DNA from 2 places in the Planococcus sp. TJ-201 genome. Region 1 is predicted to be linked to the other one. Evidence: riboswitches for the same ligand, from Rfam matches in the RefSeq annotation. Region 1 holds a riboswitch; the other holds the start of a gene.
The links. A riboswitch is a leader RNA that binds a small molecule or an ion and turns the genes downstream of it on or off. The one in region 1 is predicted to bind FMN.
Positions count from the first base shown of each region.

Region 2: linked by a shared signal. The riboswitch ahead of AC4EG4_RS10625 (hypothetical protein) and the one ahead of AC4EG4_RS01540 (ECF transporter S component) in region 1 are both predicted to bind FMN.

Region 1 is NZ_JBZDOG010000001.1:278,528-282,729, reverse strand. Features, by position in the region: gene AC4EG4_RS01555 (ATP-binding protein) at 1-308, shown strand, start outside; gene sigX (RNA polymerase sigma factor SigX) at 355-888, shown strand; gene AC4EG4_RS01545 (hypothetical protein) at 878-2,062, shown strand; FMN riboswitch at 2,138-2,270, shown strand; gene AC4EG4_RS01540 (ECF transporter S component) at 2,414-2,995, shown strand; gene AC4EG4_RS01535 (ferredoxin) at 3,318-3,569, opposite strand; gene AC4EG4_RS01530 (YpbB family protein) at 3,676-4,202, shown strand, end outside.
Region 2 is NZ_JBZDOG010000003.1:455,776-459,977, reverse strand. Features, by position in the region: gene AC4EG4_RS10645 (histidine phosphatase family protein) at 1-1, opposite strand, end outside; gene ribH (6,7-dimethyl-8-ribityllumazine synthase) at 191-655, opposite strand; partial or broken gene ribB (3,4-dihydroxy-2-butanone-4-phosphate synthase) at 697-1,299, opposite strand; gene ribE (riboflavin synthase) at 1,317-1,946, opposite strand; gene AC4EG4_RS10625 (hypothetical protein) at 1,931-2,221, opposite strand; FMN riboswitch at 2,285-2,455, opposite strand; gene AC4EG4_RS10620 (CHY zinc finger protein) at 2,601-2,924, shown strand; gene AC4EG4_RS10615 (GNAT family N-acetyltransferase) at 2,955-3,443, opposite strand; gene AC4EG4_RS10610 (metallophosphoesterase) at 3,533-4,202, opposite strand, start outside.

The DNA.
Region 1 (4,202 bases):
TAATCGATAATGCAATTCGCCATACTCCTGAAGAAGGGCAAGTCATTGTACGTGTCGAACAACAACAGGAGTACGCGAAAATTTCGATTAACGACAATGGCGTGGGCATTTCAGAAAAAGATTTGGAATTTGTATTTGAACGTTTTTATAAAGCCGATAAGGCAAGAACATTGGGCAAAGGCGGAACCGGTCTTGGTCTGGCGATTGCAAGCAACATCATCAAAGTGCACGAGGGCAAAATTTATGCCGAGAGTGCTGTAGGGGAAGGGACTTCATTTGTCTTTTTGCTGCCCTTAAAAAATATGTAACTTTACAAAGACAGAGACGACTAATCCTAAGAACGGGGGGAGTATATTGAATGACTCCGTTTTCCATCGGCTTTACGAAGAGTATCACCAGGATGTTTTTCAGTTTTTAATTTATTTGGTGAAAAACAGGCACTTGTCAGAAGATTTGATGCACGAAGTCTATATTCGGGCTTTTCGGGCTTATGACCGATTTGAAGGAAAAAGCTCAGAAAAAACATGGCTGTTTTCCATTGCAAAAAACGTGGCGATCGATCATTTTCGAAAAATGGCCGTGCGCAAAAAGCACTCAATGGAATACTTTGATTGGGAAACACAGCAATTGGTTTCGACGGAGCGGATTCCGGAAGAAGTTTCATCGTTGAATGAAGACAAAGTACTGTTGTACAAAACTTTAGATACGTGCACCGGAGACCAAAAAATGGTAATCATTATGCGCTTTTTCCAAGACTTATCAATAGCAGAAACCGCGGATGTTTTAGGTTGGACAGAAGGAAAAGTGAAGACCACTCAGCACCGCGCAATCAAAGCATTGCGTGAAAAATTAATAGCGAGGGAAGGGGGAGATGAAAATGCCGAATAACAAATGGACCGATGAATCCATCGAAGATTTGTTAAAGGATTTCCCCGCAATCAAAGATAACCGAACAAAAGAAGAAGTTTACAATCGGTTGACCCAGAAAGAAAAGGTCCCAAAACGTCCAAAAAAATGGCTTCCATTACTGGTCGCTGCACTTGGGTTTGTTACGGTGGGGATATTGGTCGCCACTATTATCAGCCAAAATGGGATTGATACAGCTCAAAATGCTGAAGAGTCAACTGAAGATACAACGACGACTGAACAGACCGAGCAAGACTCTGCAGCTCCTGAAGCTGAAGAATCAGGAACTGGAGAGCCGGATCAGTTTTCAATAGCCCAAACGGACTTACCGCAGCGCACAGCGGTCTACGAAGAAGCCATTGGAGACCAAACATTGATGACCATTGGCTTGACTGAAAATGCATTTGTCATACCTGTCTCCTTCCTGATTCCCCGTGAACAAATAGAAGTGGCATTCGGAGATGAAAGTCCGACATCGTATGAACTGTATCAAGAATATGCGGATAACATTGATGAAACGTTACTTGGATTTGATGAGTATCATCCATATGCAGGAACCTTTGAACAAACAACGAACGGCATTCGCCATATATTGCCGCAGGACCACCAGTACGACCTTGCTTCTGCCAGTATGGGAGTTTACTTTAATACACTTTTAGAGACATTTAAGGATGTCGAAGAAATTGAAGTAGCGAATGAAGATGGCACGACTGCAGAGTTTTCGGAAATTGGTCCAGTAGAGCCGGTTGTTCCAGAAGAGGAAAACATTGCCTATTATTCTTTTGAATCATCAAGTGGTAAAGTATATCTGGTTCCAGGGTATGATATACCATTTGCTGCTGCAGGTGAAGCAATTGAGGCCCTTACAGAAAGTCCGAACGATTTTTATGAGGCTACAGTTCCTCCAGGCATTGAGATTCAAGTGTCAGAAACAGAAGATCAAGTGCAAGTGGAAATCGCAGAGGAAGTTGACCTGAATTCACTTGATCCTCTCGTAGTAGTTCGCATGATGGAAAGCTTTGCGTTGACCGCTGATGCGTTTGGGAAAAACGTTCAAGTGGAAGGGCTGCAGATGGAAGTTTGGAATGGCTTTGACTTTAGCCAGCCATTACCGGTACCAGCAGCCGCAAACCTGTTAGAATGGCCAATACAATAAGAAAAAGAGCATTGTAAACATATTGGTTTACAATGCTCTTTCTATATACTAAGATTAGGACATAACAAAATATCGATTCATCTTCGGGGCAGGGTGCAATTCCCTACCGGCGGTAATTGAACTCTGTTCATAAGCCCGCGAGCCGTAAAACGCAGGATTTGGTGAAATTCCAAAGCCGACAGTATAGTCTGGATGGGAGAAGGTGAAGGTGCGGACGTGTGTCGTTTATGTATAAACGGAACGCTTGTTAAGTGTGCCTTTTCTCCCTTAAGCGTATTGCTTAGGGGATTTTGTACGTACATGCACGGTCCAAACTTTTCTTCTGGTGAATCACTACAAGGAGAGAGGAATATGAAGAACAAGAAGTTGCAAACGATGATCGTTATCGGGATGTTGAGCAGTATTTCGTTTATTTTGATGCTTTTCAACTTTCCACTACCTGCATTACCTGCTTTTTTGAAAGTCGATTTCAGTGATGTGCCTGCATTGATCGCAGCTGTTACAATGGGGCCGGTCGCAGGAATTTTAGTCGCATTTTTCAAAAACGTGTTGGATTGGTTGTTTGCAGGAAGTCCGACTGGAGTTCCAGTTGGCCACATGGCTAATTTTGTTACAAGTTTATTGTTTATTTTGCCAGTTTATTTTATCTACCACAAAGTAGCAACTAAAAAAGGCATGGCCTTTGGCTTGGCTGCCGGTACATTATCAATGGCAATCGGCATGAGCGTTTTAAATTATTTAGTGTTCCTGCCAATGTACACTTATTTCCTTAACATGCCTGCAGAAACAGGCAATGTGCTGTTTGGAACAATCGTTCTGGGGATCTTGCCATTTAACTTAATCAAAGGTTTGCTTTTGACTGCGGTCGTCCTGCTGATGTTCAGCAGTATGCATACGTGGATCGAAAAGCAACGGTCCTATTATTTATCATAAAAAAGAAAAGCGTAAGCAGCCGTTTAGCCCCGACAAGCGCTAGAAGCCTTACCGGTAATGGCGTCCTTCAGCCATTGCTGGTAAGACTGAAGCGACTCGAGGGGCTGGCTGCTGAAGTCTAGACATAGAAAAGCACAAGCGCCCGTGTAGATTCGACGGGCATAGACAACCCAGCAGTATGGCGTACTTTGCCACGCGGCTGGGTTGACTTATGACTCAATAATCTGGGCGCTGGAGTTTGAAATAAAAATGTAAAAAGGCTTTGCATAAAAAAAGAAGGCGTTCGGCAGTTATTCACTGCCGAACGCCTTTTCTATTTGGATCAGTCTTCGTATTTTAAAGGGTCGCCTTCGAAAGATGAATCCGCGACTTTGATGGAATCTGTTGGACAGCCTTCAAATGCATCTTCCATATCTTCCTCGAGTTCGTCTGGAACTTGTTCTGTCCCCATGTTATTATCTAAAATAACAAAAGCGATTCCTTCGTCATCATAATCATAAACGTCAGGTGCTGCAGCACCACAAGCACCACAAGCGATACAAGTATCCTTGTCGACAATGGTATACTTAGCCATATTGTTTTCCTCTCCTTTATCTCCGAACAAGTTCAGTTATACTATCGTTTTTATTCTAAAGGTGTTTGAGTAGTTTTTCAACCAAAAACCGCTAGGGGGCGCAAGCTTGTTATTTACAGAACTTATTCTTGCCATTATGAAGGCTGTCAACCGGCAGCGGACCATCTCTTCGCCTTATCATTTGATCAAAGGAAAGAAGTCTGGTCAAACGATACAGGATATTGGCTATTTTGGCTTGTATCCTTATTTTGGCGTGCTGCCAAAACTGGATAAGAAAGCCTATGACCAAACGGTTCAGCTGTTATTTTCAGAAGGACATTTACTGGATAATGAACAGGTAATTGATTTGTCTCAAAAAGCAAAAGAAATGGCGATTGCAGCTTCCCCGCTCAACGGTTGGAAATACCGAGGCAAGGAAAATCTTTTCTTCAGCCGGCTGTCACTAATTGTTCAAACTTTTTCCCATATTAGCCAGCAGGAGAAAACTTTTGACCCTATTGTCAGCAATGAAGAAGTACAGCAGTGGGTGAAAAACTATTTGAGACGAATCCATTTTCGTGATTTAGCAGTGGCTCAAGCATTTAAAGAAGAACTTTTTACTACATTAACCGCTGCAGAGGTTTCTGAAACACA
Region 2 (4,202 bases), on a different contig from region 1:
TGATTCCCCACCCTAGTTCAATTTTATTTCCCACTTTTCTAGTTCGTTCACCCATAAATTGGATTCGGTTTCTTCTATTAATTCTCTTGCCCCAAATTCGGGAGACCCACTGCTGTTATACATCTTATTCCCTTAAATTCCGTTTTTAAATCTTGAAAAAACCCCTGAGCAGGAGCCCAGGAGCTGGATGTTATAGTTTTTTCATTAGGTTCGCCATTTCAATGGCACCTGCAGCTGATTCCCAGCCTTTGTTGCCGGCTTTTGTTCCTGCCCGCTCAATAGCTTGCTCAATAGAATCGGTTGTCAAAACGCCAAAAATAACCGGAATATTTGCTTGGTCGCTAGCTCTTGAAACGCCTTTAGCAACTTCGCTGCAGACATAATCGAAATGCGGTGTCGCGCCTCGGATCACAGTTCCTAAAGTGATGACTGCATCGTAATTTCCGCTCATCGCCATTTTTTTGGCGACTAACGGAATTTCAAAAGCACCTGGCACCCAAGCGATTGACACGTCGTCTTCTCCAACGCCGTGGCGTTTTAATGCGTCTTCTGCACCACCCAGCAGCTTGCTTGTAATAAATTCGTTAAAGCGGCCGACAACGATGCCGATGCGCAGCCCTTCACCATTTAAATATCCTTCAAAATGTACAGTCATGCAATTCCATCTCCTCTGGTAGATTAATAGGTTGTTGTGCTTTGATTTTTGTGTTGGTAGGATACTAACTCTTTAATCGTGAGAATTCCCAGTCCGAGCCGTTCTGCTACTTTCAGCAAATCGTCCACTCGTGCCATTGTGCCGTCTGGATTCATAATTTCACAAATAACCCCTGCAGGCGGCGATCCTGCCAGCTTCGCTAAATCAACAGCCGCTTCGGTGTGCCCCATCCGTTCAAGCACACCTCCGTCTTTTGCAATCAACGGGAAAATATGGCCTGGACGTTTAAAATCCGTCGCTTTCGCATCCGGCTTTATCAAACTGGTAATGGTATGAGAACGTTCGTAAGCACTGATGCCTGTAGTTGTGTCTTTATGATCAATGCTAATGGTAAAGGCTGTACCAAATTCGTCTGTATTATCGTCCGTCATCAAACCGATTTCCAAGTTTTGAGCGATGGACTGGGCAACAGGCACGCAAATCAATCCTCTGCCTTCTGTCGCCATCAAATTGACAATTTCAGGTGAAGCAAACTCTGCCAATGCAATAAAATCGCCTTCGTTTTCTCTATCTTCATCATCAATCACAATGATTGCTTTGCCATTTTTCAAGTCTTCGACGGCTTTCTCTACTGTGTAAAACATCTCTGATGTACCTCCCTTTAAAATCCATTTTCCGCCAGCCAACTTCGGCTGATTTTCGGTTCTGCTGTCTGAATGCGTTCGGTATACTTCGCCAACAGATCACATTCAATATTGACCTTGTCCCCAATGCCTTTATCTCCTAACAGCGAATCTTCCTGCGTGGTCGGAATAAGAGATATGGTCACCGTATTATGGCCAAGCGCAAAAATGGTCAGTGAAGTCCCATCCACTGCAATCGAACCCTTCAGCATCATGTATTTCATCAGCCGAGGCTCAAGTTCAATGGTTTTGGTCACGGCATTCGCTTCTTTTTTTGCAGAGCGAATTACGCCGACACCATCGATGTGCCCACTGACAAAATGGCCGCCAAAGCGTCCATTGGCTGGCATCGCACGTTCTAAATTCACACCGGATCCGGCCTTTAAACCAATCATTGTTGAAGACTTGACGGTTTCTGGAATAACATCAACCGTAAATGTATGAGAGTTGAATGTCGAAACTGTTAAACACACACCGTTAATGGAGATGCTGTCTCCACGTTTGATGTCCTCTAAAATCAGTCCGCAGGAAATGGTCAATTCCATCGCCTGTGGTTTAGTACGAACTGAAGCAACATGTCCCACTTCTTCGACTATGCCTGTAAACATTTGGTCACACTCCTCCGTTCAGGCCGCAAGAGCAGATTTAATTGGGGTAATATGGGTAATTGGGTGCTTTCCACCATGGGGCGTATAGGTGGTGAGGAAAGGAATGTTCTGAAGGTTGGTCTGTGCATGTGCCCTGCTTCTTTGTCAAGATTGCCGGTTTCCCAGCTGTTTTTCGTACCTTGAAAAAGCTCTTTTTCCACGGAGGAAAGGAGCAGGATTAAAGATGGTCGTCTCGAAATTTCAGAGACTGGTCCCACATAACGGTTTTTGGTCATACAAATTCCTCCTTTCAATTTCAACTCAATTGAAAAGAAGAGGCACATAACGAAGCCGATCTCTAAATTCTTCTCCCATCCAGACTGTAACTGTCGGTGCTGGAATTTCACCAGCTCCACCGCTTGGACGCGCACAGCATAGTGGCCTATGCCTGCATTCGCCTAACCGGGTCACGGACTTGCAGTTTCCTGCTCACCGCCGGTAAGGAATTTCACCTTGCCCCGAAGAATTAGATTCGTAGTTTCGTCCTATTCATAGTAGCATAGAAAGAAAACAAACCAAATAAGTTGAACTTCAAAACTCATAATTATGTCTTAGTTGGAAGCTGTTTTCTTTCATTCGACTTATCCAGTCCATTTTTAGAAAGGGAGATTTTGTATGCCACATCGCCAAACAGTGAAAGGGATTGGAGTTGATGCTGAAACAAGGTGTGCCCATTACCACTCACCCATTGACCGGATTGCTATCAAGTTTTTTTGCTGCCAGCAATACTTTCCTTGCTTTGAGTGTCACGAAGCTGTTGGGTGCAACAATCACCAAGTATGGCCAAGGGAAAAATTTCATGAAAAAGCCGTGTTGTGCGGAACTTGTGGACATGAATTATCGGTTGATGACTATTTAGCCTGCGCATCAACTTGCCCATCCTGCTCCTCGCCGTTCAATCCCGGCTGCAGTTTGCACAAGCATCTCTATTTCGAATAAAGTAAAAGCCAAGTGAGAGCAATACTGCTCTTACTTGGCTTTTTTGATGTACAAAGACATTACGTACTGCTCACCTTTTGAGCGCATAATTCGCCTGCCAGTATCTTTAAATCCTGCTTTTTGATACAGCCGTTGCGCCGGAATGTTACGCGCATTGACGCCTAGCACTACTTCATCAAAACTAGAGAATTCCTCTCCCATAAACTCCGGCAATGCATAGATGGAACCTGTCGCGATGCCCCGGCCCTGAAATTTTGGATTTACAGAAAATCCTCTCAATAGAAGGGCATTTGGATTATCCGAATACTTTTTCCGGTCTTCTGACTCATCCAATTCAAAAAAACCGGCATCTTCCCCCCGTGCTTTGATGATGATGAAGTGCTTTAAGGGGTCTTTGGCATCTTTTTCAATGATTTCTGTCGGCAGCCGGGTAAATTCCAACTGGTCTGACGGCAAATCGTAGTCAACTGACACTTTTGAGGAATACCGATGCAATGTAACTTCCTTTTTCTTGATCACGCTGAGCAGCCTCCTTATTTACAGTACATCTTCAAATGCAAACTAGGGTTTAATGATAAAAAAGCTCCTGAAAAATGGCCGCAGCAGCATTATTCTTTTTCCAGCGTCACTACGACAATTTCCGGCAAATTAAAAATACGCACAGGAAAAGTGCTGTTGCCAAGCCCTCGGCTGACAACCATTTGGGATTGGTCTATTTCAAATATTCCTTCGGTCACTTTTGGAAACCAACCTTGTCCCGGAGCAATCAAACCGCCAAGTCCTGGAATACGAATTTGCCCACCATGAGCATGTCCAGAGAAAACAACGTCCACTTCATCTTCTGCATAAATTGGAAAGTACTCTGGACGATGTGCGAGCAGCAACGTAAAATCGTCGGTCATTTGTGCATCGTCAAGACTGTGGCGTGTTGCTTCTTCTTCATGAATATCCGGTTCCATCAATGGATCTTCGATTCCTGCAATCTGGATTGATGATCCACCTTTTTCCCATTCCACTGAATCATTTTTCAAGACAGTTACGCCACGTTGCTGCAGCGCCTCCGTTATTTCTTCTACCTCGTTAGAGGCCACTTCATGATTCCCGGTTACAAAATACACATTGCTCATCTCAATCAATGCGTCTACCAGCACTAAGCTCGCTTCCAAATCGTAGCGGTTGCTGTCAACAAGGTCTCCTGTTAAAAAAATAACATCCGGATCAGCCGCTTCCACTTTTTCGATCAGCGACGACTGATTTCTCCCAAAAGTCGCATTATGC